2 regions of the Serratia entomophila genome follow, and region 1 is predicted to be linked to the other one. Evidence: predicted binding sites of a transcription regulator. Region 1 holds the regulator's gene; the other holds the start of a gene.

What was found. Region 1 encodes Fur, which represses iron uptake genes when iron is present. Its sites were predicted from a motif close to ATAATAATGAGAACNACTATCAA; they were not measured.
Region 2: the regulator Fur is predicted to act here: its motif matches at 6,353-6,375, upstream of exbB (tol-pal system-associated acyl-CoA thioesterase).

Annotation. Positions count from the first base shown of each region.
Region 1 is NZ_CP082787.1:1,289,822-1,304,421, reverse strand. Features, by position in the region: gene kdpD (two-component system sensor histidine kinase KdpD) at 1-838, shown strand, start outside; gene kdpE (two-component system response regulator KdpE) at 856-1,545, shown strand; gene KHA73_RS06400 (DUF3861 domain-containing protein) at 1,552-1,851, opposite strand; gene KHA73_RS06395 (PadR family transcriptional regulator) at 1,851-2,486, opposite strand; gene pgm (phosphoglucomutase (alpha-D-glucose-1,6-bisphosphate-dependent)) at 2,675-4,318, opposite strand; gene seqA (replication initiation negative regulator SeqA) at 4,395-4,931, opposite strand; gene ybfF (esterase) at 5,179-5,952, shown strand; gene ybfE (LexA regulated protein) at 6,210-6,497, shown strand; gene fldA (flavodoxin FldA) at 6,749-7,288, shown strand; gene fur (ferric iron uptake transcriptional regulator) at 7,621-8,067, shown strand; gene KHA73_RS06360 (beta-N-acetylhexosaminidase) at 8,261-10,918, opposite strand; gene chiQ (ChiQ/YbfN family lipoprotein) at 10,929-11,255, opposite strand; gene chiP (chitoporin ChiP) at 11,303-12,706, opposite strand; gene glnS (glutamine--tRNA ligase) at 13,254-14,600, opposite strand, start outside.
Region 2 is NZ_CP082787.1:4,267,696-4,282,295, reverse strand. Features, by position in the region: gene yqhD (alcohol dehydrogenase) at 1-807, opposite strand, end outside; gene KHA73_RS20525 (AraC family transcriptional regulator) at 1,048-1,920, shown strand; gene KHA73_RS20520 (zinc-dependent alcohol dehydrogenase family protein) at 1,925-2,953, opposite strand; gene KHA73_RS20515 (LysR family transcriptional regulator) at 3,062-3,982, shown strand; gene KHA73_RS20510 (DedA family protein) at 3,994-4,656, opposite strand; gene metC (cystathionine beta-lyase) at 4,795-5,991, opposite strand; gene exbB (tol-pal system-associated acyl-CoA thioesterase) at 6,449-7,420, shown strand; gene exbD (TonB system transport protein ExbD) at 7,424-7,846, shown strand; gene KHA73_RS20490 (substrate-binding domain-containing protein) at 7,899-8,942, opposite strand; gene KHA73_RS20485 (sucrose-6-phosphate hydrolase) at 8,964-10,373, opposite strand; gene KHA73_RS20480 (sucrose-specific PTS transporter subunit IIBC) at 10,373-11,743, opposite strand; gene KHA73_RS20475 (carbohydrate porin) at 11,807-13,216, opposite strand; gene KHA73_RS20470 (aminoimidazole riboside kinase) at 13,397-14,323, opposite strand; gene abgT (p-aminobenzoyl-glutamate transporter) at 14,501-14,600, opposite strand, start outside.

The sequences.
Region 1 (14,600 bases):
TAACCTGCGCCAGCTGATGGTGCCGGAACAGCAGCGGCTGCTGCAAACCTTCACCGTGCTGATCGCCAGCGCGCTGGAACGCCTGCACCTGGCGCGCAGCGCCGTGGAGGCCAAACTGGACGCCGAACGCGAGCAGCTGCGCAACTCGCTGCTGGCGGCGCTGTCGCACGATCTGCGCACCCCGCTGACGGTGCTGTTCGGCCAGGCGGAAATCCTGACCCTGGATCTGGCGGCGGAAGGCTCCAACCACGCCACCCAGGCCAGCCAGATCCGCCAACAGGTGCTGAGCACCACCCGGCTGGTGAACAACCTGCTGGATATGGCGCGCATCCAGTCCGGCGGCTTTAGCCTGCGCAAGGAGTGGCAGTCGCTGGAGGAGATCGTCGGCGCTTCGCTGCACATGCTGGAACCGATCCTCAGCCAACATCAGATTCTGGTCGAACTGCCGCCGGAGCAGATATTGGTCAGCTGCGACGCCAGCCTGTTGGAGCGGGTTTTCACCAACCTGTTGGAAAACGCCAATAAATACGCCGGCGCGGATGCTACTATCGGCATTCGCGCCCGCACGCTGCCGGACTGGCTGGAAGTGGAAGTATGGGACAACGGCCCGGGCATCCCCGCCGGGCAGAAGCAGCTGATTTTCGATAAATTCTCGCGCGGCAATAAAGAGTCGGCGATCCCCGGCGTCGGTTTGGGGTTAGCCATTTGCCGTGCCATTATTGAAGTACACGACGGCCGCATTTGGGCGGAAAACGGCGCCAACGGCGGCGCCAGCTTCCGCTTCGTGCTGCCGCTGGAAAAACCGCCCGAGATCGAGGGTGAAGCCTTCGATCTGTAATCAATGCCAGGGGAAACGTGAGCACAACGCCAACCAACATTCTGATTGTTGAAGATGAAAAAGAGATCCGCCGCTTCGTCCGCACCGCGCTGGAAAGCGAGGGCCTGCGGGTGTTTGAGAGCGAAACGCTGCAGCGTGGGCTGATTGAAGCCGGCACGCGCAAGCCGGATCTCATCATCCTCGATTTGGGGTTGCCGGACGGCGACGGGCTAAGCTATATCCGCGATTTGCGGCAGTGGAGCGCCATTCCGGTGATCGTGCTGTCGGCGCGCAACGCCGAAGAGGACAAAATCGCCGCGCTGGACGTCGGGGCGGACGACTACCTCAGCAAGCCGTTCGGCATCGGGGAACTGCTGGCGCGGGTGCGGGTGGCGCTGCGCCGTCACTCCTCCAGCCAACAGGAAAGCCCGCTGGTCAGCTTTTCGGCAATCACCGTCGATCTGGTTAACCGCCGGGTGCTGCGCAACGACGAAGATTTGCACCTGACGCCGATCGAATTTCGCCTGCTGGCGGAACTGCTGGCCAACTCCGGCAAAGTGATCACTCAGCGCCAACTGCTGAGCCACGTCTGGGGGCCGAACTATGTGGAACACAGCCATTACCTGCGCATTTATATGGGCCATCTGCGGCAAAAGCTGGAGGTCGACCCGGCGCGGCCCAGGCATCTGCTGACCGAAACCGGCGTCGGCTACCGCTTTATGCCTTAAAGATGTTTACTCAGTCGGCCCTTTTTTCAAGCCGACCATAAACGCCTTGAACGCCTCGCGCAGCGGGGCGAACACCGGGTGTTTGCGGTTTTCGATCATCACTTCAGAGAACAATTTCAGCCCCACGGCGAAGGCTGCGCTTTGCTGCCGGCCGAAGTTCAGATCCTCCCGCGCCTGAATGCGCTCGACGATGTCGAAAATATCGTCGTGGTTTTCCACTTCAAAACTCAGCGGCGCTTTCTCGACCGGGTTGCCCTGGCGATCGCTCAGGGCTTCTACGGTGATTTTAAAACGGTGGCCTGGCATCACTCGTTCTCCTGTTCTGCGGGTTTAACGTTCATTTCGCTTTCAATCGCCGCGACGGCGGTCAGTAAAGCCGCATTGATGCGCTCCACCTGCTGCGGGGTGAGATCGGCACGCATCACGTTGCCGCGCAACAGGCTGCGCAAACGATGCATGGCGTCGAAGATCCCTTCGGCCAGGTTGCCCTGCGGGTGCCGCTCGCGCCCGGCGCCGGCCAGCCGGGCCAGGATCACCTCAACCACCTGCTGGTGCTTTTGCAGCTCGCTCTGGCCAGCGGCGGTGATTTGGTAGCTTTTGCGGCCGTTGCCGGTGGTGAGCGGCTCGAGGAAATCCTGCTCTTCCAGCAGCGTCAGCGTCGGGTAAATCACCCCGGGGCTTGGCACGTACAGCCCGGAAGACGCCTCGTCGATCGCCTTGATCAGCTCATAGCCGTGGCTGGGCTTGCGCGCCACCAATGCCAGCAGCACCAGGCGCAGATCGCCGTGCTCGAACATGCGGTGACGCCCACCGCGCCCGCCCCGGCCGCGCTCTTCGCCGTCGCCGCCAAAGTGATGGCGCCCGCCGCGATGGCGGCGATCGCGCCCTGCTTCGCATTCATGATGATGGTGATGACGGTGTAAACCTAATCGATGGAACATGGTATGGAACCTCATAGTGGACAGTGAATTGACGAGGCCATTTAGATATATCTAAACAACTTCGATATATCTAATCTAGATCGATATATCTAAATCCACAAGCGGCTTTTGCAAAATAGATATATCTAAATTGCAGACATAAAAAAAGCGCTGTAAAAACAGCGCTTTTTATCTTGCGAAGGGAAAAATTATTTCGCGGAAGCCAAGACTTCGCTAACGATCTCTACCGCTTCGTGCTCGATCTTCTCGCGGTGCTCTGCCCCCAGGAAGCTCTCACAGTAGATTTTGTAAGCCTCTTCGGTGCCTGAAGGACGGGCCGCGAACCAGCCGTTGTCGGTCATCACTTTCAGACCGCCGATCGACGCGCCATTGCCCGGCGCGGTGGTCAGACGGGCAGTGATGGGATCGCCGCCCAGCGTACTGGCCTTGACCATTTCCGGCGAAAGCTTGGACAGCGCGGCTTTCTGCGCATGGGTAGCCGGCGCCTGAATGCGGTTGTAGCTCGGCGCACCAAAGCGCTTGGCCAGATCGTCATAATGATGCTGCGGGTTCTCGCCGGTCACCGCAGTGATTTCCGCCGCCAGCAGGCACATGATGATGCCGTCTTTGTCGGTCGACCACGGCGTACCGTTGAAGCGCAGGAAGGACGCCCCGGCGCTCTCTTCGCCGCCAAAGCCAAAGCTGCCGTCGAACAGGCCGTCAACGAACCATTTGAAACCGACCGGCACTTCCACCAGCTTGCGGCCCAGGGAGGACACCACGCGGTCGATCATCGCGCTGGAAACCAGCGTTTTGCCTACCGCGACGTCTGCGCCCCACTGCGGGCGGTGCTGGAACAGGTAGTTGATGGCCACCGCCAGATAATGGTTCGGGTTCATCAGGCCTTTCGGCGTCACGATGCCGTGGCGGTCGTAATCCGGATCGTTGGCGAACGCCAGATCGAATTTATCGCGCAGCGCCAGCAGGCCGGCCATCGCCGACTCGGACGAGCAGTCCATGCGGATAATGCCGTCGTGGTCCAGATGCATAAAGCGGAAGGTCTGATCGATGGAGTCGTTCACCAGCGTCAGATCCAGCTGGTAATGCTCGGCCACGCGCTGCCAATAGGCAATGCCGGAGCCGCCGAGCGGATCCACGCCCAGCTTCAGGCCGGCGCGCTGAATGGCCGGCATGTCGACCACGTCAACCAGCCCTTCAACGTAGGGCTGCACCAGATCTTTGGCATGCAGGTGGCCGCTGTTCCAGGCTTTGTCCAGCGACTGGCGCTGAACGCCCTTCAGCTGCTGAGCCAGCAGCTCGTTGGCGCGCTTTTCGATCACGGAAGTCAGGTTGGTGTCGGCCGGGCCGCCGTTCGGCGGGTTGTACTTGATGCCGCCGTCTTCCGGTGGGTTATGGGAAGGCGTGATGACGATGCCGTCAGCCTGTGCGCCGCCCTGGCGGTTGTGGCACAGGATGGCGTGCGATACCGCAGGGGTCGGCGTAAAACCGTTGTTTTCCTGCACGATCACGTCGACGCCGTTGGCGGTCAGCACTTCCAGCACCGAAATAAAGGCCGGCTCTGACAGCGCATGAGTATCCTTGCCCACGTAACATGGACCGGTCGTTCCCTGCTGGCGGCGAACTTCGGCGATCGCCTGAGCGATAGCGAGGATGTGCGCTTCGTTAAAGCTGTGACGCAGCGCGCTGCCGCGATGGCCGGAAGTCCCGAACTTCACCGCGTGCGCGGCGTTGCCTGCATCAGGCTGCAGCACATAGTACTGCGACGTCAGCTGGGCTACGTTGATCAAATCACTTTGCTGGGCTGGCTGCCCGGCACGTGGACTATTCGCCATCGACATATCTCCCTCATCCCTGTCGGTGACCGGGCAATATGTCGCGCACGGCCATCGTGACGGGCTGTTCGCTAAATTAAACGGTGCCGCAAACTTTCTCAGTCAGTTCCGCGGGGAACTGCATCGCCTGCATGATGTGTTCGATCATGCTGCGCTTGCGGCCGGTATTGGTATTGGTGATCACCCAGTAAGGGGTGCCTGGAACGTGTTTCGGCTTGGTATGCGTACCGTTGGCCAGCAGGGTTTGCTGATCGCCGGCAAAGTAGGTGCGGGTACGGCCATGCAGCGCATCGGTGGCGGCGGCAAAGCCGGCGGCATCGAGGGTATACAGCGTGGAAAGCACCAGCATAAAACGGTTAACCGCTTTGTTCTGCTCAGCGTACTCATCCGACAGCAGCAGCTCGCGCACGGCGCGCACGCGGTCGCGCGGGCGCTGTACAGCCGCCTTTTCCGGCTCGGCGGACTGAGCGCCGGCCGCAGGCACGGCGCGCACCGGCTGGCCTGCGGTAAATTTCAACATGCGGCGTAAAATATCGGACGCGCTCTCACCGATGTGTTGCGTGTGGCTGGCAATATAGCGGTAAAGCTCTTCGTCGACTTCAATAGTTTTCATCTTTATCCAGTACTGTTTTTTCTACTTAGAACCTGAAGCCAGATTCTGCATTCAAGCCATGGGATTATAAGGTTAAAAGCGCAGGGGCGAACACCACTAAGTGCCGCCAAACGGAAAATGCAGACTAATACCTATACCCGTCACACTTCAAGCTGCATCTTTGTTGGCTGCGGCGCCCGCCCGTTAAAAATCCGCGTTATTCATCGTGCGATTCAATCATGATACCCTAATCTGAAACTCTCTCAGCATGAACTTCGCCATGAAATTACATTATCAACTGCTGGCCGCCGAGTCAGACGCCCTGCCGGTGCTGCTGATCCACGGCCTGTTCGGCAATCTGGACAACCTCGGCGTGCTGGCGCGCGATTTGAACCAGCGCCACAGCGTCATCAAGGTCGACCTGCGCAACCACGGGCTGTCGCCGCGTTCCGCAGAGATGACCTATCCGGCCATGGCGCAGGATCTGCTGACGCTGCTCGACGACCTGCAGTTGGCGAAAGTCATCGTCATCGGCCACTCGATGGGCGGCAAAGCGGCGATGGCGCTGACCGCCATTGCGCCCGATCGCGTCGACAAACTGATCGTCATCGACGTGGCGCCGGTGGATTACCGCACGCGTCGTCACGATGAAATCTTCGACGCCCTGAAGGCCGTCAGCGCCGCCGGCATCACCCAGCGCCAGCAGGCCGCCCAGCTGATGCGCGACTATCTGCAGGAAGAAGGGGTGATCCAGTTCCTGCTGAAATCCTTCCACAACGGCGAGTGGCGTTTCAATCTGCCGGTGTTGATTGCGCAGTACGAGAACGTGACCGGCTGGCAAGAAGTGCCGGCCTGGCCGCACCCGACGCTGTTCATTCGCGGCGGCTTGTCGCCTTATGTGCAAGACAGCTACCGCGCGGACATCGCCCGCCAGTTCCCGCAGGCACGCGCTCACGTGGTGGCGGGCACCGGCCACTGGGTACATGCCGAAAAACCGGAAGCGGTGCTGCGCGCCATCCACCGTTTTCTCGACGAAGCCTGAAAAACCGCCCTTGCTGGCGAAAAAACGCGCTAGAGATAACGGCTTAGCGCGTTTACGCCTCAGTTAAGCATTGTCGTTGCTCTATCTGCTGGGGTAATATGGCGCGCTATAATTTTGCCGCCACGTCCAGCGTGTTCGCTAACGCCAGTCTGGGGGTGAATTTGGGTTAGGGTTTATTGGCCCGAAGTGTGTTAACCGAACCGTCCGGAAGCGTGTAAGCGCTTTTTGATGCAAACTCCCTTGCAGTACCGCTACCTATGGCAAAAGAACAAACGGATCGCACGACGCTGGATCTGTTCGCAGATGAACGCCGGCCGGGGCGCCCGAAAACCAACCCGCTATCTCGCGATGAACAGCTTAGAATCAATAAGCGCAATCAGCTACGGCGCGATAAAGTGCGTGGTTTGCGGCGCGTAGAGCTGAAAATCAACGCGGATGCGGTGGACGCCCTGAACAAACTGGCGGAACAGCGCAACATCAGCCGCAGCGAGCTCATCGAGCAAATGCTGCTGGCGCAACTGGCGGAAGAACAGCCAGAACATTGATCTCTTCGGCCGCACGTGCGGCGCGGCGTTATGGATGACGCCGGATCAGCACCGCTTTACTCTCCTCCGGCATCGCATAAATGCGATAAAACCCCGGAGTAAATTTCTGGCATGATACGTGTTTACCGGTAAGAGACAGCGCCCTGATGGCGCCCGCCAGCTCTTGCCATGGCATCATTTTAATCGGTGTTAGCGGGGTCAGCACTAACATCGTGTAATGCAATTAATTGAATTTAAAGGTTATACGCGATATGGCTACTGTAGGCATTTTCTTTGGCAGCGACACTGGCAATACCGAAAACATTGCCAAAATGATCCAGAAAATTCTTCAGAAACAGTTTGGCGACGATGTGTCTGAAATTCACGACATCGCCAAAAGCAGCAAAGAAGATCTGGAAGCTTTCGATATCCTGCTGCTGGGTATCCCAACCTGGTACTACGGCGAAGCGCAGTGCGACTGGGATGACTTTTTCCCGACGCTGGAAGAAGTGGACTTCAACGGCAAACTGGTGGCGCTGTTCGGCTGCGGCGATCAGGAAGACTACGCGGAATACTTCTGTGACGCGATGGGCACCATTCGCGACATCATCGAACCGCACGGCGCGGCCATCGTCGGCCACTGGCCGACCAAAGGCTACCACTTCGAAGCCTCCAAGGGCCTGGCGGACGACAACAACTTCATCGGTCTGGCGATCGACGAAGACCGTCAGCCTGAGCTGACCAACGAACGTGTCGAAGCCTGGGTCAAGCAGATAGTCGAAGAGCTGAGCCTGGCCGAAATCCTTGGCTAAACGGCCATTGCCGTCCAAAGGTTGAACAATAGCCCTGCAAAGTGCATAGTGTTGCCAGCAGGGCCGTCATCGGCAGTATGGATTGCTGCAATAGAAGTTACAGATTGGTAACTTCCCACATCGTCACGGTAGACTGAGATATCGGTTTATCCCACCCATCAAAGCGTTGCATGCACAACATGCAATAGTGCAATTATATCTTTGTTAACAACCGGCGGTTTCCATTTAGGACAACCGGTTCTATAATGAGACGCAATTAACTCTTTGTGCCGACCGATGCCACAGGCGAGAACGCCTCAACTTGATTAGCATAGTAACAGGACTGAATCCGCATGACTGACAACAACACCGCATTGAAGAAGGCCGGCTTAAAAGTCACGCTTCCGCGACTCAAAATCCTGGAAGTACTGCAAAATCCGGAATGCCATCACGTCAGTGCGGAAGATTTGTACAAAAAACTGATAGATATGGGCGAAGAAATCGGACTGGCGACGGTTTACCGCGTGCTGAACCAGTTTGATGATGCGGGCATTGTGACTCGTCACAATTTCGAAGGCGGTAAATCCGTGTTCGAACTGACCCAGCAGCACCACCACGATCACCTGATTTGCCTGGACTGCGGCAAAGTGATCGAATTCAGCGATGAATCCATCGAAGCGCGCCAGCGTGATATCGCCAAGCAACACGGCATCAAGCTCACCAACCACAGCCTGTACCTGTACGGCCACTGTGAAATCGGCGACTGCCGCGAAGACGATACGCTGCACGACAAGAAGTAACCCGTTATCGGGATTAAAGAACCGCCTCAGGGCGGTTTTTTTACGCCTGTCGCCGGCGGGCAAAAAAAATCCCCGGGCCAGCCGGGGAAAGATCACGTCATGAAATGGAACAATTGCAGCGGCACAGCTCCACGTACTTCCCTCACTTCAACATCGGCCCGCTGCCGACACGCAGCGGGCCGCACTACCTGACTTAAACTTTCTCGGCGCGGCCGTGACGCTTGCCGTCCGGGCTTACCGCTCGAACCTGCACTTCGCCGCTCACCGCCGGCCTGGCTTTGGCGTCGTAACGCTGCCATTGCTTGCCGCCGTCGGTGGAGTACTCGATGCCCAGCCCCGGCAGAGAGATATTCGCCTCCAGCTTGCCGCCCATCACCCGGGCGCCCGGCACCGGCAGGCGATAGCTGACGCCGCCCTTGTCCAGCTTGGCCAACTCTCGTTGCCCCAGCAGGTTGGCGAAGCGCAGCCAGTCCTGAGCCAGGGCTTTGCCATCGACAAAGTGAGTTTCCCCACCCTTGTACTCGCGGCCGGCTTTATAATCCCGTTCCCAGGCAGCGCGGTGCCAGGCACGTTCCGCCACCGACAGAGCGCGCGGGAAGATCATGTACTCCATCTCAGGGTCGGTGCGCTGGGTTTCGCTCCACAGCTGGGCGGAAATGCCATAGGCGCCCGGCCAGGGTTTGTCGCTCCTGGCGGCGAAGTGATTGCCGTCACGGTCTACCGAGGTTTCAGCGTTCTGCGGCAGGTTATCCGGCGCGAAGCTGAACATCTTCTGTTCGTCGCTGAAGCGGGTACCCCAGTAGTAGCCGCGCTCATCCGGATTCACTTCGTACGGGAAGTCCATATAGACGTAATCCGGGTTGGAGATGATCACCTCATAGCCCTTGTTAGCCCAGTCGTTGGCGCTGTCGAAACCGCCCCAGTACAGGGTGTCCCAGAAGTTCACGCCCACGCGCGAGGTAGCGAACGCCTTGGCGTTCTTTGCATCTTTCAGGCCGTCCTGCCAGGCCTGCATTCTGTCGATGCCGTGCGCCTTCACCAGTTGGCTAACCTCCTGCCCGAAATAGCTCGGCAGGTGTTCCATATCGGCCACCTTGCCCTCTTTAATCATCGCCTGGCATACCTGGGATTTCGCCCAAGGCTTGTCTTCTTTGCTCTGGTCAATAACGCCTTTGCCGGCTTCGCGCTTGGTCAAATCGGTGTAACCGGCCCCCAGACGAATGTTTTTCGCTTCGTCACCGCCAAAGTGCCAGGTGCGAAGCGGCTGCCCGGCCTCCTGGTGCATTTGGGCGATCTCACCGATCACCTTGTCGACAAAGCGTTTGGATGAATCGAGACACGGGTTCAGGTAGCTTTGGCGGTTAAAGTACTGCACCGAGGTGGTATTGGAGGTATCGGTCGGATCCACCAGGCGGAACTCGTTGGCCTCACGCTCTTTCCCGGCGGCGTGCAGCTTTTTGTAGCGCGCTTCCATGGAAACCACCGCCGCGCGCGCGTGCGCCGGCATGTCGATTTCCGGGATCACTTCAATCTGGCGCGCCTGCGCGTATTTGATGATGTCGATATAGTCCTGGCGGGAGAAGAAGCCGCCGTACACTTCCGGCCCCTGGCCATATTGCGGCAGCAGGCAGGTGGTTTCGCTCAGATCGTGGCAGCGCTGGCCCCCCACTGCGGTCAGTTCCGGCAGGCCCGGAATTTCGATGCGCCAGCCTTCGTCGTCGCTCAGGTGGAAATGGAATTTATTCAGCTTGTAGGCCGCCATCTGGTCAAGCAGGCGCAGCACCGCGTCTTTATGGTGGAAGTTGCGCGCCACGTCGAGGAAGAGCCCGCGATACTGGAAGCGCGGCGCGTCTTTGGCGTCCAACGTGGCAATTTTGCCGCTGCCATCGGCCGGCACCAGCGACAAAATCGACTGCAGCCCGTTGAATACGCCGGCCTGATCGAAGCCGGTCACTTGCGCTTCCCGGCCGCCAATCTTCAGCTCATAGGCGCCCGGCACCGCCAGAGGCCCGCTGAACTTGCCCGGCTGAATGGCGGTTTTAATCGGGTAGCCCTGAGCGTTGGCCGCCATGCCCAGCAACGCGAAGCGCTGGCTGACGGCCTCGGCCGCCGGTTTAACCAGCGCGCTCAGATCCAACGCCACGCCCTTGCTCAGATCGGCATCCTGCGGATGCACCTTCACGTCCAGCGGGGTCGGCACAATCTGGCCGCGCAGCGCTGCGGTAGGCAAGGTTTTCAGCTCGGCGTTTTTGACGAAGCGCGAAGCCGGCGTCATCAGGACGTTGTTGTCATCCTTGGTGCGTTTCCACTGGTCGCCGGTGAAGGGCGCCACGAACTGGTTCAGGTCTTCGGTATCGGTATTCAGCAGAATTTTCGGTTTAGCGTCGCCGGCGGTGGCGTACCAGCGCGGCACGAAATCGGTTTTAAACAGCTGCCAGTATTCGGCGACGATCGGGATCTCCACCGCCTTGCCGGCCGGGAAACCGCTGAATTTGTCGGTCGGCTCCAGCTTGTACAGGTCGCCGGTCAGGTGGGTTATCTTGAATTGTGCGTTATCCACCTTGAGGGTCTGGCGGGCGCTATGGAAGTAAATCGCCCAGTCGTGGCCGTTGATCGCCTGGCCGTCGTTGCTCAGGGTGATCAGCACCCGGTTGCAGGCCGCCCAGTCGGCGCCCAATGCGGCGCAGTCTACGCCGCTGTCGGCGGCGCGGTTGTCGACCATTTTCACATTCAGTTTCAGCTGGCTCAGCTGATCCACCAGCTGCTGGTTAGCCATGGCGTTCCCCATGCCGCCAAATAATCCCAGGGTCGCCGTCAGCGCGGCAAGCGCGCTCAATTTGAAGCCGTTCATGTTCTCATCCTTAATTATTGTTATCGCGAATCTCTTGCCAAATTTTGCCGCACTGGGCGTCGTAGGCCTGGCCGTTACCGCTGTGAACCGCCTGAATGCAGTTCTGGTAATCCATCACCCGCACCGTTTCGCGCTCGGCGAACGGCTGGTGCTGCTTCTCTTGCTTCAGCACGTTCAATACCGCCTTGCACGGCTGCAGCCGCTCCGGGGAACCTTCCGCGGTATTGATGCAGGCGCTGTAAGCCTGTTTCAACTTGCTGTCTTCCTGCGGTGCGGCCGGCTGCGCGCAGGCGCTCAGCGCCGCCACGGCGGCCAACGTCAGCATGATTTTTTTCATCGTTATATTCCCGTTAAGTTTCCCCGACGCAAGCGCCGGGGAACGCATCAGAAGATGGTGAATGGCGCGATGACCATGAATTTGACGTCTTTCTCATCCTGGAAGATGTTGCCGTAACCGCCGCTCCAGCTCGGGATGTTGGTGTGGTTGTCGTATTGGGTGTAGTGCAGTTTGATCAGCGTGCCCTTGGCGCGGCCTTCCTGAATGGTGTACATCGCGTCCAGGCTCCAGGCGCTCTCTTTCAGACGCTGGCTCTGATCGTAAACCGGGTTGGTGCTGGGCTTGGCGTCCCAGGCGTAGACGTAAGAGCCGCCGACCGCCATGCCCGGCAGGTTCCAGTTGCTGAGATCGTACATCACCCCGGCGTACAGCGCTTTTTCGCCGTTGGCGTTGAAGTCGGAGCGGTTATCCCACCACACGTCGAGGCGACCGTTGGACGACGCGTAGGTCGGCGTCATGCGCTGCAGGAAGAAGCCCTGGTTGCCTTCCGCCTTGACCATGGTGCCTTCCAGACGCCAGTTGAACTGGCCGGTGGTGTAGCCGAAGGTCAGCGCCTGCAGCCAGGCCAGACCGTCATAGATGCTGTTCGGATCGTTCTTGTCGCTGATGCGGTCTTCAGCGCCGTAGAACTGGTAACTGGTGGTCAGCGGGTTGCCCAGCAGGTTGAATTTATAAGATGCCTTGGTGAAGTACTGATTCACATAACCCTGGGCCTGGCCGAAGGCGGCCTCCAACACCAGATCGTTTTTGAAGTCGTACCTGGCGCCCAGCGAGTGCAGATAGGACACGCCGGTTTTTTTATCGTTCTGGCGGAAGTCGTCCATTTCGATATGCCACGGCGCTTTGTACTTGTTGGTCCACATATAGGAGAAGCTCAGATCGCCGGCGTCGCCGTAGTCAAACTTGGCCCCGGCCTCCGCGCCCTGATAGGTGCCCGGCATAAAGCTCCAGTGTGGCGCCAACAGCGTTTGCCCGCTTGGCTGAATGTAACCGGCACGCGCCCAGATCGGGCCGTATTTGAATTTACCGGCGGCCTTATACAGGCTGATCCCGCCTTTATCGCCGGAATAGTCTTCATCGTAGGTACGGTTTTTCGAGGAGAACGCGATTTCGTTCGGGTGGCCGCTGGCGCTGGACTCCGCCAGTTCGATGGCGGTGAAGGTCCCGACGTCCAATCCGAACATGTCCCAGGCATAGCCCGAGGCGAAGTCCAGGCTCAGGTTGGCGGTGGAGTGCGACAGGTTGGTGGTGTATTTATTGTAATCGTCGCTGGTCGGGTTGAGATCTTTACGGTCACGCTCACGTTGCCAGTAGTAAATGCCGCCGGTCAGCGTGGAATCATCGATAAACCCTGCGGCTTGCGCCTCAGGGGCCATGGCAAACCCTGTTCCCAACAGCGCGCCCGCAACTGCGAGCGCCAGCGTTTTACGCTGAGCACCGTGCGTACCCATATGAAATTCCTCTTTGACTTAACTTTAAAAGTTGCAGCCGCCCGTGTTCACCACTGCCCTGCACGACTGCCAATAAAAAACCCAACCGGGTAAAAAAAATTGCCGCAGACCGAAACCCCACAGCACTTATTGCTACAGCTAGACTATTTTTCGCGACGCGAATTATCAAATGAAAAATGACAGAGAGTTGTCAAAGTATGACAAAGAGCACATATCAATGAGATTTTGTTAAGGCAGTATGCAAAGAGCGTGTCGAATAAAAAATTCAATAAAATCAGAATAAATATTGATATCAGGTCAACCAAAGACGATTAATGGTTTCAGCCCGCAAAAATACGTCAGCCAAAAGAAAAAACCTGAGAGCGCTCTACAAATGACATTAATTCGCATCACGAATATATAAATCATAGTTATGAAAATAACGGAATTTATCAAGAAATTGATGATTGAAATTACGAAGGGAAATAAAGCGCGAAAAAATTACCGGCTGATGACATAAAAAAAGCGCAGCCTAAGCTGCGCTTTTTATGCATTACCGCGGCGATGCTCAGGCTTCCGTTTTAGCCCAGGTGTCGCGCAGGCCGACGGTGCGGTTAAACACCAGATGTTCGGCCGAGGAGTAACGGCTGTCGGCGCAGAAGTAGCCTTCGCGCTCGAACTGATAGGCTTTCTCCGGCTGTGCGGCCGCCAGGCTCGGCTCAACGAAGCCGTGCTTGATCACCAGCGATTCCGGGTTGATGGTGGCGAGGAAGTCCTCCGCCGCCGCCGGATTCGGCACGCTGAACAGGCGATCGTACAGGCGGATTTCAGCCGGCAGCGCGTGCGCGGCGGAAACCCAGTGGATCACGCCCTTCACCTTGCGCCCGTCGGCCGGATCTTTGCTCAGCGTCTCGGCATCGTAACTGCAGAAGATGGTGGTGATCTCGCCTTCAGCGTCTTTCTCAACCCGCTCGGCCTTGATCACGTAGGCGTTGCGCAGGCGCACTTCTTTGCCCAGCACCAGGCGCTTGTACTGCTTGTTGGCTTCCTCGCGGAAGTCAGCGCGGTCGATATAAATCTCGCGGCTGAACGGCACTTCGCGGCTGCCCATTTCCGGCTTGTTCGGGTGGTTTGGCATGGTGACCATTTCCACACCTTCGCCCATGTTTTCGATGACGATTTTCACCGGATCCAGCACCGCCATGGCGCGCGGCGCATTCTCGTTCAGATCGTCACGGATGCAAGATTCCAGCGCCACCATTTCGACGTTGTTGTCCTGTTTGGTCACGCCGATACGCTGGCAAAACTCACGGATAGAGGCAGCGGTGTAACCGCGGCGGCGCAGGCCGGATACGGTCGGCATACGCGGATCATCCCAGCCTTCAACCACCTTTTCGGTCACCAGCAGGTTCAGCTTGCGCTTCGACATGATGGCGTATTCAAGGTTGAGGCGCGAAAACTCGTACTGGCGCGGGTGGCATGGAATGGTGATGTTATCCAGCACCCAGTCATACAGGCGGCGGTTATCCTGGAATTCCAGCGTACACAGCGAGTGGGTGATCCCTTCCAATGCATCGGAAATGCAGTGGGTGAAATCGTACATCGGGTAGATGCACCACTTGTTGCCGGTCTGGTGGTGTTCGGCGAACTTGATGCGGTACAGCACCGGATCGCGCATGACGATAAACGGCGAAGCCATGTCGATCTTGGCGCGCAGGCAGGCGGTGCCTTCGGCGAATTCGCCGTTGCGCATTTTTTCGAACAGCGCCAGGTTTTCTTCCACGCTACGGTTGCGGTACGGGCTGTCTTTGCCCGGCGAGGTCAGGCTGCCGCGGTATTCGCGGATCTGCTCAGGCGACAGCTCGTCGACGTAGGCCAGGCCCTTGGCGATCAGCTCAACCGCATACTGGTGCAA
Region 2 (14,600 bases), 2.0 Mb from region 1:
CAGCATGTGGGTCGCCCAGTCCTGCGGCACGCCGGCGCCGATCAGGCCGTTCAGCGCCATGGTGGCGCTCCACATCACGTTGGCGCGCACCCCGTAGTTTTCCGGCTCGGCCAGCGCGCGCGGGCCGTCTTCCAGCAGGGTCAGCAGCAGGCCTTCGGCAAAGCGGTCCTGCACTTTGGCGTCGACCGGGTAGGTCAGGTACTGCTCAAGGGTATGGACAAAGGCGTCGACGACGCCGTTGGCTATCTGGCGCGGCGGCAGCGAGTAGGTCACCACCGGATCCAGCACCGCAAACAGCGGCTGCACGTGCGGGGAGAAGAAGTGCTGCTTGTCGCCGCTGCTCTTGCGGGTGATCACCGCGCCGCTGTTGGATTCGGAACCGGTGGCCGGCAGCGTCAGCACGCAGCCCATCGGCACCGCGTCGGCTATCTGGCTGCCGACGGTTTTCAGGATATGCCAGGCATCGCTGTCTGCGGTGTAGCGCGCTGCGGCGGCGATAAACTTGGTGCCGTCCACCACTGAGCCACCGCCGACCGCCAGCAGAAAATCAATGTTTTCCGCGCGCACTACGTCGACCGCCTTCATCAGCGTTTCGTAAGTCGGGTTCGGCTCGATGCCGGAGAATTCCTGCACGTTGCGCCCGGCCAGCGCGCTGTACACCTGGTCCAGCACGCCGTTTTTCTTCACGCTGCCGCCGCCGTAGGTGATCAGAATGCGCGCGTCCGCCGGGATCTGTTTGGCCACTTCGGCGATCTGATCCTTGCCGAACAGGATTTTGGTTGGGGTATGCAGAATAAAGTTTTGCATGAGCGGTTTCTCTCTCGGTGTCAGGCTGGCGCCCTGGGCGCAAAAAATAACTGGGGTGTATTGTCAGTAACTTAGGCCAGCCGCACAATGCTCATTCCTGTCGATGTCTTGCCTATTCCTACAGGCTGCTGTAGAAATTGATGTGTTTGAATTATTATTTATGCCGAATCGTTCTGACTGTAAGAGGGTGTTTCCGTGATTGAAATCGATGAACCGCGCCGCCGCCTGGCGCGCCAGGCGATGCGCTTTGCCGGCGGCAACGGCTATACCCCTTCGCCGGTGCCGCGGGTGAAGATCCTGTACGTTGACCATCACAGCCAACGGCAGCCGGTGATGTATGAACCGGGGATCGTGATCATTTTCCAGGGCCATAAGGTCGGTTACTGCGGCGATCGGGTTTTTCAGTACGATCCGCGCCATTACCTGCTGATGACGGTGCCGCTGCCGTTTGAATGCGAAACCTTCGCCAGCCCGGAACAGCCGCTGGTAGGGTTGGCGGTGAATATCGATACCCAGATGCTGCAGGATCTGCTGATCGACATCGGCGATGACGATTATCTGATGAAACCGCGGGCGGAAAGCAGCGGGGTGAACCTGGCCGAACTGTCGGAGGAGCTGATGTGCGCCACCGAACGCCTGCTGGACGTGATGGCCAAGCCGCTGGATGCGCGGGTGCTGGGGCCGCAGATCGTCCGTGAAATGCTGTATCACGTGCTGCGCGGCAGCTGTGGCGCATCGTTGCAGGAGTTGGTGAACCGCCACACCCACTTCAGCCAGATAGCCAAGGCGCTGCGGCGGATAGAGAACCAATATGCCGACAGCCTCAACGTCGAACAGCTGGCCAACGAGGTCAACATGAGCGTGTCGGCGTTCCATCATAACTTCAAGGCGGTGACCAACACCTCGCCGCTGCAGTACGTGAAATCCTATCGCCTGCACAAAGCGCGGCTGCTGATGGTGCATGACGGGCTCAAGGCCAGCACAGCGGCGATCCGCGTCGGCTACGAGAGCGCGTCGCAGTTCAGCCGCGAATTCAAACGTTTCTTCGGCGTGACGCCCAGCGACGAGATTGCCCGGCTGCGCGAGACCAACCCGCTGTTGCTGGAGGGCTAATCCCTCAGGGGGTCAGGACAATCTTGCCGAATGCCCCGCGATCGAGGTGATCGAGCGCCTGCTGCAGCTGGTCGAAACGGTAAACGTGATCGATGACCGGCTGCAGCCGGTTGACGTCCACCGCGCGTACCAGATCTTCCAGCGCGCGGCGGTGGCCGACGCCGATCCCCTGGATCACCGGCGATTTCAGCAGCAGCGGGACGACGGGGGCCGAAACCTCGAAACCTTCCAGCGCGCCGATCACCGAGATGCGTCCCCCCACCGCCACGGCGCGCAGCGAGTTGCCGAGGTTAGGGCCGCCGACGGTATCCACCACGTGGTCAATCCCGCGATCCTGCGTAAGCGCATAAATTTCCTCTACCCAGTCGCCCTGCTGGCGATTGATGCCGTGATCGGCGCCCAGCGCCCTGGCGCGCGCCAGTTTTTCTTCGCTGCCGGAGGTGACGTATACCTCGGCGCCTTGCGCTTTGGCGATCTGCAGCGCGAACAGCGCCACGCCGCCGGTGCCCTGCACCAGCACCGAGTCGCCGGCGCTCAGCCGGCCCTGTTCCACCAGCGCGAACCAGGCGGTCAGCCCGGCGCACGGCAGGGTGCTGGCCTGCACGTCGTCCAGCGACTGCGGCGCCGCCGCCAGCCAGTCTTCATGCAGCACGACGTATTCCGCCAGCATGCCCTGATAAAAACCGCCAAGGGTGCGGTAGGGCGGCGTGCGCGCATCGCCGTGCGGTTTTTGTCGGCCGTCGATCCAACCGGGGCTGAAGGTGGAAATGACCCGTTCCCCGGGCTGGAAGCGGCTGACGCCGGGGCCGATGGCGTCCACCTCGCCGGCCATGTCGGAAGCCGGGATAAAAGGCTGCGGCAGCGTCAGCCCCATGCCGGTTTCTATCACCATCTTGTCGCGGTAGTTCAGCGATACCGCCTTCACTTTCACTCTGATCTCGTGCGGCCCCGGCTGCGGAATGGCGCTTTCGGTCAGCTGCAGATGTTGACGCCCCAGGGCGCTCATGGTCCAGCGTTGCATGGTTTCACTCATGATTGGCTCCAAATTCAGCGATAAACAGACCTGCTGATATTATCGTTGATAGCAGATCGCCAGTGGCGATAAGATTTCCTTTCATTGTTTCTCTCAGGGCGACAAAACATGACTGACCGGTTGAACGGCATTACGGTGTTCGTCACCGCGGTGGAGGCGGGCAGCTTTGCGCTGGCGGCTAGCCGGCTGCACCTTTCTCGCTCGGCAGTGGGAAAAACCGTAGCCCGGTTGGAGCAGCGGCTGGGCGTGCGGCTGTTTCACCGCACTACCCGCAGCCAAAGCCTGACCGACGACGGCGCGCTGTTTTACGAACGCTGTTTGCGGGCGCTGGAGGAGATCCGCACCGCAGAGACGCTGCTGGAATCGGGCAAGCGGCAGGTGAGCGGGCGCTTGCGGGTATCGATGCCGGTGTTGTTTGGCCGCATGTGCATCGCGCCGCTGCTGACCGAGTTGATGCGCGAACATCCGGGGCTGGAGCTGGATCTGTCGTTCAACGATCGCGTTGTGGATTTGATTGAGGATGGTTTCGATCTGGTCGTCCGCAACGGCGCCCTGGCCGACAGCGGCGATCTGGTGGCGCGGCGTATCGGCGACCACCGCATGACGCTGTGCGCCGCGCCGGATTATTTGCAGCGCTGCGGCGAGCCTTACAGTATCGAACAGCTGGCGCAGCACGCGGCGGTAACCTACTCGCGCGCCGGTGTGGTGCGCAGCTGGCAGCTCCTTGAGCCCGATGGCACGCTGCGGGAGGTGATGCCGAGCCGGCGGCTGCAGATGGACGATCTGCAGGCGATAGCCGACGCCGCCACGGCGGGTTTCGGTATCACCTGGCTACCGTGCTGGCTGGTGCGCGAGCAATTGCTGAAAGGGGAACTGGTGCGGTTGCTGCGCGATCGTCCCGGCGCGTCTTTTGAGGTGCATGCGCTGTGGCCGCAGACGCCTCACCTGCCGCTGAAGGTGCGGCTGGCGGTGGACAGGCTGGTGAGCAAGTTGCCCCCCAGCCTGGCGCTGGTCGAGAAGGCGTTGTAGGGAACCGGCCCTCAGGAAGAGGCGGCGCGCTTTTTACGCCAGATAACCAGCATGGCGCCCAACAGGCCGATAAACAGCAGCAGTAGCGGTAAGAGCATCAACCCGGTCATCACCTGGCTTTCATAGCGTTTCACCAGAGGGATCTGGCTGAAGGCATAGCCCAGGCCAACCAGCGCGCTGACCCACACTACCGCGCTCAGCCAGTTGAACAGTTGAAAGCGCGCGCTGTTCAGGCCGGAGATACCCGCCATGGTCGGCAGCAGGGTGCGGACAAAGCCGAGAAAGCGGCCGATCACCAGCGCCATCAGCCCGTGGCGGTTGAACAGGTTGTGCGCCCGCTGGTGGTACTGGGCGGGCAACTGCAGCAGCCAGCCCTTCACCAGGCCGGTATGGCCCAGCCAGCGGCCCTGCAGGTAGCTCAGCCAGCAGCCGAGGCCCGCGGCGAGGGTCAGAATGAACAGGGTGGGGACAAAACCCATCACGCCTTTGGCGATCAGGGCACCGGAAAGCAGCAACAGGCTGTCGCCGGGCAGGAAGGAAGCTGGCAGTAATCCGTTTTCTAAAAACAGGGTGGTGAAAAGCACCGCGTAAACCACCCAAATCACGCTCGGGTCGGCAAGGGCGACAAAGTCCTGGTGCCAAAGCGCGTGAACTATCTCTCGTAATACATCCATTTTATGTCCTGTTGCATGCCGGTTGCGCCCGGGGTCACGTTCTCCAGGATGCGGCGGTTACCGTATCTATCCGGTTAGTGTACCGCTAATAGCTTAAGCCGACATTAAACGAGACGAAGAAAATTGCCGCACTGCGAGTCAGCGCGCACTGGCGATGCGTTCGAAACCGGCCGCCAGATCGGCGATCAGATCGTCGACGTTTTCCAGGCCGATATGCAGGCGCACCAGCGTGCCGGTGAAGTCGACGCCGCCCGCCGGGCGGATAGCCTCGAGTTCTTCCGGCTGATTGGCCAGGATCAGCGACTCAAAGCCGCCCCAGGAGTAGGCCATGCTGAAGTGGCGGAAGTTGTCGAGGTAGTCGGCCAGCTGCGCGTCGTTCAGGCGTTCTTTCAGCACGAAGGAGAACAGGCCGTTGCAGCCGCTGAAATCGCGGCGGTAGAACTCGTGGCCTTTACAGCCGGGCAGCGCCGGGTGATTGACCCTGGCGACCTCCGGCCGGCCGGCCAGCCAGCTGGCGACTTCGATGCTGCCGCGCTCGTGCTGCTTCAGCCGCACGCCCAGCGTGCGCAGGCCGCGGCTCGCCATATAGGCGGTATCCGCATCGACCATCTGGCCCATCAGGTAGGAGTATTCGCGCAGTTGGTCCCAGCAGCGCGCGTTGGCGACGGCGGTGCCGAGCATGTAATCGGAGTGGCCGATAATGTATTTGGTGCCGGCCTGGATGGAAATGTCGATGTCGAAGTCCAGCGCCTTGAACAGCACCCCCGCCGCCCAGGTGTTGTCGATCATGATAACCACCTCCGGCGCCACGGCGCGGATGGCCCGCACCATGGCGGGAATGTCCTGGATTTCCATGGTGATGGAGCCGGGGGATTCAAGAAATACTACGCGGGTATTCGGTTGGATCAGGTCAGCGATGCCGGCGCCGATCAGCGGATCGAAATAGGTAGTGGCGACGTTCATGCGGCCGAGAATATGCGTGCAGAAATCCTGGGTGGGTTCGTAGACCGAGCCGGTTACCAGCAGGTGGTCGCCGGCGCCGACGAACGACAGAATGGCGTTGGCCACCGCCGCCGCGCCGCAGGGGTAGAGCACGCAGCCGGCGCCGCCTTCCAGTTCCACCATCGCGTCCTGCAGGGCGAAATGGGTCAGGGTGCCGCGGCGGCCATAGAACAGCTCGCCGTGAGCGCGTTTGGCGGTGGCGTGCTTTTTGGCGGCGACGGATTCAAACACCAGCGAGGAAGCGCGCTGGGTAACGGGGTTAACGGAGCCTTGGGTGTAGCGTTTGCCGCGGCCGGCGCCGATCAGCGTGGTTTCGATATGTTTTGACGTCATGTTGCCTGGCTCACCTTTGGTTGCTCTGCACTGCCCGTTTGCGATGGTCCTTACGTTACCACGACTCATTATAGCCATCCAGACGTTTTAACATCCAGATGCGGAAACGGCTATAATCTTCTGCCCCAGACGCTTGGCGCACGCCATCCTACTGCCGCATGCCGATAAACAAGTGAGTTTATCGGTAACCGCGCCGGACATAGATAAAATGCCGGGAAGCGGGCTTATTGTTATGCCCCTGTGGGAGAAAAGTAACGAAATAGCCCTATAAAAGGTGCCTATAGGGCCGAACAGACGCCAAGTACACCGATTGGAGGGAGGTGAAGGCCAGGATGGCGAAATTTTGCCGATTATTTGGTAAATAATAATGAGAACTACTATCAATCCCTGATTGGTTTGATATGATCGCACGCTGAATTATTCCTTAATTTTGATCGGTAACGGGTGGAGGCACAGCGTGAAAACGGCTGGCAAGAATTTAAATCAAGGATCGTTCGGCCAGGGCCGGGCGCAATGGGGCAAGGCTTTCGGCCGCGGCCTGATGGCTTCGATGGTATTGGTGGTTGGGCTGGCGGGTAGCGCACAGGCTGCGCCGGCGACCGCCCCCGCCGTTACCGAAAGCGTTGCTCCAGGCTCCGCGCCTGCCGTTGCGGCGCCAGAGAGCGTGACTCCGTTGAATCCGGCGCCGACTATCCAGCCGCCGGAAACCCGTGGCATGGACCTGTCCGTCTGGGGCATGTACCAACACGCCGACATCGTGGTGAAAGCGGTGATGATTGGCCTGGTGCTGGCGTCTATCGTTACCTGGACCATCCTGTTCGCCAAAGGCAGCGAGCTGTTCCGCGCCAGGCGCCGTCTGCGCCGCGAACAGCTGGCGCTGGCCGACGCGCGTTCGCTGGATGAGGCGTCCGAACTGGCGCAGAACTTCTCCGAAGAGAGCATTAGCGCGGTGTTGCTGAACGACGCGCAAAACGAGCTGGAGCTGTCGGCGGGATCCAACGACAACAACGGCATCAAGGAACGTACCGGTTTCCGCCTCGAGCGCCGCGTGGCGGCCTACAGCCGCAACATGGGCCGCGGCAACGGTTTCCTGGCCACCATCGGCGCCATCTCGCCGTTCGTCGGCCTGTTCGGCACCGTCTGGGGCATCATGAACAGCTTTATCGGCATCGCCCACTCGCAGACCACCAACCTGGCCGTCGTGGCTCCCGGCATCGCGGAGGCGCTGCTGGCGACCGCGCTGGGCCTGGTTGCCGCAATCCCGGCGGTAGTGATCTACAACATCTTCGCTCGCCTTATCGGCGGCCACCGCGCCCAGGTTGGCGACGTGGCGGCGCAGGTGATGCTGCTGCAGGGCCGCGATCTGGATCTGGCGGCGACGGCGGAAGCCAAACGCTCACAGCACGCACACCAACTGCGGGTGGGGTGATTTATGGCGATGCGCTTAAATGAAGATCTGGACGACAGCGGCGAACTGCATGAAATCAACGTGACGCCGTTTATCGACGTCATGCTGGTGCTGTTGATCATCTTTATGGTGGCCGCGCCGCTGGCAACGGTAGATATTCGCGTCGATCTGCCGGCTTCTTCCGCCAAACCGCAGCCGCGGCCGGAGAAACCGGTATTCCTGTCGGTGAAAGCCGACAAGCAGCTGTATGTCGGCGATCAGCCGGTTAATGCCGATCAGCTGACGTCGGTGCTGGATCAACGCACTCAGGCGAATAAAGAGACCACCATCTTCTTCCAGGCCGACAAGAGCGTGGACTATGAAACGCTGATGAGCGTGATGGACACCTTGCGCAAGGCCGGCTACCTGAAAGTGGGGCTGGTGGGTATGGAAGGCGCCGCCAAGTAGCGGCTGGTTGCATTGAAAAGGGCGCTCCGGCGCCCTTTTTTATGGCCTGGAATCAGCGGCTGCTCAGCTGCGCCTTCGAACCGGCATGGCGCCAGTGAATGTTGCCGGGCAGATAGAGCGCGTTCTGCTCCAGCGGCCGTTCGTCGATCAGGGCGCTGACCATGTCGAAGCTGTGCTGAGCCAGCGCACGACAGTCCTGCGCCACCGTGTCGATCTTGAGCGTCATGCAGTCGAACAGGTAGTGATCGTCGAAACTGCACAGGTGAATGTCGCTGTCCATCAGCTGATGCTGGTTAAGGTAGCGCAGCACCCCTTCCAGCAGGCCGCAGGCGGCGGTGAACAGTGCCTTTGGCGGCCGCCCCAGCTGAGCGCACAGCTGGGCGAACATCTCGTAACCCGAGCTGGGATGGTAGTTGCCGTTGATGATCCATTCCGGCCGGCAGCTTACTCCCGCACGCTCCAGGCCAAGCTGAAAACCGGCCAGGCGATCGCGGGTGGGAGAAATGCGCGGCTGGCCGCCAAGGAAATAGAACTCATCCGGGTGCTGACGCGCCACGTTCTCCACCAGCGCGGCGGTGGAGCTCAGCGAGTCGGTGATCACCAGCGGCAGCTGCGAACCGGCGATCAGGCGGTCCATCTGCACCACCGGCAGCCCGGCGTTGATCTTTTGATATTCCGCATCGTTGAGCTGGCTGGAGGCGACGATCAGGCCGTCGACCTGGCGCTGCACCAGGCTGTTCACCGCCATCATCTCCTGCGCCGGATTCTCGTCGGTGCAGGCGATCAGCAGCTGCAGCCCGGCCTCGCGGCACAGGGTTTCCAGCTCGCGTGAAATCACCGCAAACCCGTAGTTGGTGACTTCCGGCACCACCAGCCCCAGGGTGTGGCTGCGGTTGGAGCGCAACGAACGGGCGTGAAAGCTGGGCTGATAATGGTGCTCATTGGCCAGCGCCAGAATGCGATCGCGGGTGTCGTCAGACACCCGGTACTCCTTGCTGCGGCCGTTGAGCACCAGGCTGGCGGTCGATTTCGATACCCCAGCCAGCGCGGCGATATCACTGATGGTTATGCGTTTATTTTTTTTCACTGACGGCATCTGAGTTCATCGGAGGATGCGTCATTCTAGCATGCATGGCGTCAGCGGCCAGTGTTCCAGCGCCAGAGCGCCGTCACCGCTCATGCGCAACAGCGGCTCTGGCCCTGGGAAATAGCGCGCGCTCATGACCGCCTCACCGCGATTGATGAAAATCTCTACGCTGGAGCGATCGAACAACAGCTGCAGATGCGTGACTTCGCCGCGCCAGTAGCGGTGTTCCGGCTGCCCGCTGCGCAGATTGCGGCGCGTCAGGCGCAGCAGCTCGCCGTCCCAATGCAGCGTCATCGCTTCACCAAAGGCCGCGCTGAAGGCGCCCTGTGGCGTCAGCTGCAGCTCTGCGCAGCCCAGCGGCCGCTCTGGCGCGTTGCCGGCCGCGCCCAGCCACAGGCTGTGCTCGCCGCGCAGCTGCTGCAGTTCACGCGCCGGCAGCTGGCAGAGTTTGCCGTCGCGCAACGACAGCTCACGCGGGCAGGTCATGCAGTGGATCCAGCCATATTGCCGCGTTGGGTGCGCATCCTCATCTTGCTCCGGCACCCCCATCCAGCCGAACAGCAGGCGGCGGCCGTCTTCCGCCAGCGTGGTTTGCGGCGCATAGAATTCGAACCCGGCGTCCAGCTCCCGGAACGCGCCGTGGCTGAAGGCGGCCTGACGGTAATCCAGTTCGCCGATCAGATAGCCGGCCTGATAGACATTGAGGTAACGTTCGGCCTGTTTCGCCAGCCCCTGCGGGCAGCAGATCAGGACCTCCGCACCGTCCAGCGCGAACAGGTCCGGGCATTCCCACATGTAGCCAAATTCACCGATGCCGTTCAGCCCGGAGCCGGCGATCTCGCCCAGCAACCGCCAGCTGCGCAGGTCGGCGGAGCTCAGAAGCAATACTTTGCCGCGATCCTGCAAATCGCGGGCGCCGAGCACCATGTACCAGCTATCCCGGTGGCGCCAGACTTTCGGATCGCGCACGTGCCCGCTGTAACCGGGCGGCAGCGGCAGCACCGGGCCGAGCTTGGCGAACTCGCCCTGGCCGCTGTCCTGCGCCAGGCACTGATAAGCGGTGCGCGAACCGTCGGGATATTTCACGTTGCCGGTATACACCAGCGTTAGCTTGCCGTCCGCCACCACCGCCGAACCGGAGTAGCAGCCATGGCTGTCGTAGCAGGCGCCGGGCGCCAGCGCGATAGGCTGATGCTCCCAGTGCACCAGATCGGTCGACCGCCAGTGGCCCCAGCATTTGTTGCGGTGATCGCAACCCAGCGGGTTCCACTGATAGAACAGGTGATAGACGCCGTCATGGTGAATAAACCCGTTGGGGTCGTTCAACAGACCGACGCTCGGCGCCAGGTGCCAGGCCGGGCGGTGCGGATCGCGCAGCGCCAGCGGCATGCCGCTCATCAACGCCCTGACGCTTTGTTTGACCAAGCTCAGTTCTTCCATCATGCCGCCTCGGTTTTGTATTTCAGCAGCAGAGAGAGAACAAAGGCGCTGCCGAAGGCGATAACCAATCCAATGATATAGCTTAACAGCGAGCCGGCCTGCACGATCGCCATGCCGGGGATCGCCGTTAATCCGACGGCGTTCATGCCGACGTGATTGGCGACCACCCAGGCGCCACCGAGGGCACCGCCCGCCAGCGCCGCCAGGAAGGGTTTGACGAAGCGCAGGTTGATGCCGAACAGCGCCGCTTCGGTAATGCCGAGCATGGCCGAGAAAGCCGAAGGTACGGCGATGGCCTTGATTTTGGCATCGCGGGTTTTGAAGTACACCGCCAGGCAGGCGCCGCCCTGGGCGATGTTGGCCATCGACCAGATCGGCAACAGGAAGTTGACGCCGATGTTCGGATTGCCGAGCAGACCGGCTTCAACGGCGTGGAAGCTGTGGTGGACGCCGGTAATGACGATGGCGGAGTACAGGCCGCCGAACAGCAGCCCGGCGAACCAGCCTGCGTGGGCGATCAGGGTGCTGAGCACCAACGAGATGCCATCGCCCAGCGCGCGGCCGGCAGGGCCGATAAACAGCATGGCGACAAAACCGGAGATCACGACCGTCAGGAACGGCGTCAGGATCAGGTCCAGCGCATTGGGGATCAGCTTGCGCAGCCGTTTCTCCAGCAGGCTCATAAACCACACGGTCAGCAGCACCGGGAACACCGTGCCCTGATAGCCGATCATGGCGATTTCCAGGCCAAAGAAATCCATGGTGTGGAAGCCGCCGGCGACGCCCCAGGCGTTGGTCAGCGCGGGGTGGGTCAGGATGCCGCCGAGCGTGGCGCCGAGATAAGGATTGCCGCCGAACTCCCGCGCGGCGGTGAAGCCTATCAGGATAGGCAGGATAATGAACGCCGCCGAGCTGAACATATCCAGCATCACGAACAGCGCGCTGTTGGCGTCCGCCCAGCCGTAGGTCTTCACCATGCCGAGCAGGCCCATCAACAGGCCGGAGGCGACGATGGCCGGGATGATTGGCACAAAGATATTCGACAACAGGCGGGCGATGCGCTGCAGCGGGTTAAGCTTTTTCGCCGCGATGTCGGCGGCTTCGGACTTGCTGGATTCGCTGATGCCCGCCGCCTTGATGAATTCCGCATGCACCTTGTTGACCAGCCCGGTGCCGAAGATCACCTGGATCTGGCCGGCATTGCTGAAGCAGCCCTTGACCCCCTCCAGCTTGTCGATCGCCGCCTTGTCCATTTTGCCGTCATCCATCAGCACCAGACGCAGGCGCGTGGCGCAGTGGGCGGCGCTGGCGATGTTCTCTTTGCCGCCGAGCAGCGACAGCAACGCGTTGGCGGTTGCGGTTATGTCCATCTTGTCCCCTCATAAATAAAAATGCCGCCGCGCCGTTGTGCGGCGGTAATGCGTAAACGGGCGTCAGAAGAAATATTTGAATCTGGCGCGCACGCCGTAGCGCTGGTCGTTGTCGCCGTTGGCGATTTTGTTCCCCGCGTTGGCTTCCAGCATCGAGACGTAGGCGCCCAGATACAGGTTGAAGTTCTTCATATTCATAATGTTAGGTATCTGATACGACGTATGAACGGTATGGATGTCGTATTTGCCCGGCTCGCTGAGCGGATTGTTGATGTCGGCGGCGATCCCGGCGGTATTGAACTCTTTGATGTTGTTGTGGGCATAGATATAGCCCAGTTCGAAGCGCCGCCACAGCAGGTTGATGCCGGCGGTGAAATCCTGCTCGCCGGCGGCGTCCAGATAGGCGGTGCTCAGGTTGGCGGCCACGCCATTATCCGGGTTGGCGGCGGTGTTGTTCCAACTCAGCGTCATGCCATAGCCGTTGCGCTTGGACTGATCGACAAACTGCCCCTGGCTGTCCTGGTAGCCGTAAGCGTTGTTGACCAGGTTGCTCTCCATCGCCACGGCGGCGCCGAGCTGGTTTTTCTTCCAGGCGATCACCGGGCGCAGATAGGCGACATTTTTCTTATTGTCCAGGCTGTTGCCGTGGTAGTTGTTGTCCTGGAACAGCGAGGTGCCGTCCTCCACCAGCGTATTCAATTCGAAGTAGAAATCGCCGGCGTATTTGCTCAGCATCAGGTTGCCGCCGCTGCTGCTGCGGCCGCGTCCCTCTTTCATCATGTAGATGTAGCCGAAGCCGTCGGCGTACAAATCGTTGGCGGTATTGCCGGAGTATTGAATGAAGGTGTCCTGATTGAGCGGGAACATGTCATAGGCTTCAAACCGGCCGATCTTGGTCTGCCAGTTTTTTTCGTTGCCGAAGAAGAAGGCGGCGTCATCGAGATTCATTTTGCCGGTCATGTCCGCCAGCGGCTGCACGCTGAAGCCGGAGAAATTGCCGTCCTGATTGCGGCGGTAGCCGTCTACGCCCACCAGAATGCGGCCGTTGATGTCCCAGCGCTCTTTGTTGCCGGGTTTCCAGTCCTTGTGGTCGCTGCCTTTCAGCGACGTCAGCTGGCCGCTGCGGCTGGCGCCATCCAGGTTGAACTCGACGTCGCCGTACAGCTTAAGATCGTTGAAGCCGCTGAGTTTCAGGCTGCCGGCCGGCGCGGCCTGGGTTTCCAGCGTCGCGGCACGCTGCGCCACCTGCGCGGTTTGGCGTTCAGTATTCGCCGTGCGCTGTTCCAGCTGTTGCGCCCGGCGCTCCGCGGCGGTGGCGCGCGTCTCTGCCTGCGCTGCCCGCCGTTCGGCCTGCGCCAGGCGCTGCTCCAGCGCGTTGAGGCGCGCTTCGAGGTCGCTGCCGCCGGCGCTCGCTGAGGCGGAGGCGGAGATGAGAAGCCCTGTTGTTACAGCCAAATAGCTCAGTTTTTTCATGATTATCTATCATCCGGGAAGGGTTGTTATTATTGTTTGCTAAATTGCTAAACCGGTTTTTCATGGCGAAAGATAATAGAGTTGATCGGTGGCTGGCAATCAAGTTTGCTAACCCGATTCAGCTATTGTGATCGGGCGCGCAAATTGGTGGCGGTGAACCTGCAGCCCACCGCGAGGAGATTACGGTATGAATGCGGCCAATTCCGCCGCATGGGGCAGGGCGGTCATGGCGCCTTTGGCGGTGGTAGCCAGCGCGCCGCAGGCCTGCGCCTGGGCGATCACCGCCGGCCACTGCGCCTCCTGCGGCAGGCCGCCGAGGCGAGAAAGCGCCGCCAGCAGCCCGGCGACAAAGGCGTCGCCGGCGCCGGTGGTGTCTACCGGCACGATCGCCGGCGCGCTGAAATGGCGAAGCTGTCGGCCATCGTGTACGCAAACGCCGTCGCCGCCCAGGGTGACCAGCAGCAGGCGCAGCGGGTAGTTCCGCATCATCCAGCGGATGCCGCTCTCCAGTTGCTCGCTATTGCTGATAAAGCTCAATTCTTCGCGCGAGATTTTCACTACGTCTGCCAGCAGCAGCGCTTTTTGCAGGCAGGGGCGCAGCGCGTCCGGCTGGCGCCATACGTCTTCGCGAATGTTCGGATCGAAGCTGACCCAGCCGCCGGCCGCCCTGATATTCTCCATTGCCGCGAAGGCGGCGCTGCGGCTGGGCTCTTGTGACAGGGCGATGGAGCAAAGGTGCAGCCACTCGCCGCTTTGGAAGGCCGGTAAATCCTCCGGCTGCAGGAACAGATCGGCGCTGGGCGTGACCATGAAGGTGAACGAGCGCTCGCCCTGCCGATCGAGATCCACCACCACGGTGGAGGTGTGGTGATCGGGGTCCTGAGTCATATGGCGGATGTCGACCCGTTCTTCGCTCAGCACCTGCTGCAGAAAGGCGCCGAAGCTGTCCCGGCCCACCCGGCCGATAAAGGCGCTGTCACCGCCCAACCGGGCGACGCCGACCGCCACGTTAGCCGGCGCGCCGCCGGGGCATTTAAGGTAACTGTTTGAATTTTCTGGAACCAGGTCGACCACTGCGTCGCCCAGTACCCATACGCGATTAACCATGCTTAATCCCTTTTTTCACCGATGTCTGATGGGTGGCTAAAATAGAAGAACCGGTTTAGCAAAGCAATGAAATAATGCATTGAGGCGTTTGGGGAGTGAGGAAGGTCAATCTTTCTGCCGGGTACGGCGGGGAAGGAAGCCCGCCCCGCGATCGGCGCGGGGCGAGATAACGGGGACTTAGCCCAGTTTCGGGTACACGCCCGGGCCGATCGGCAGGCCAAGCGCATACCACGCCAACAGCAGTAAAATCCATACGCTGAAGAACACCAGCGGGTAG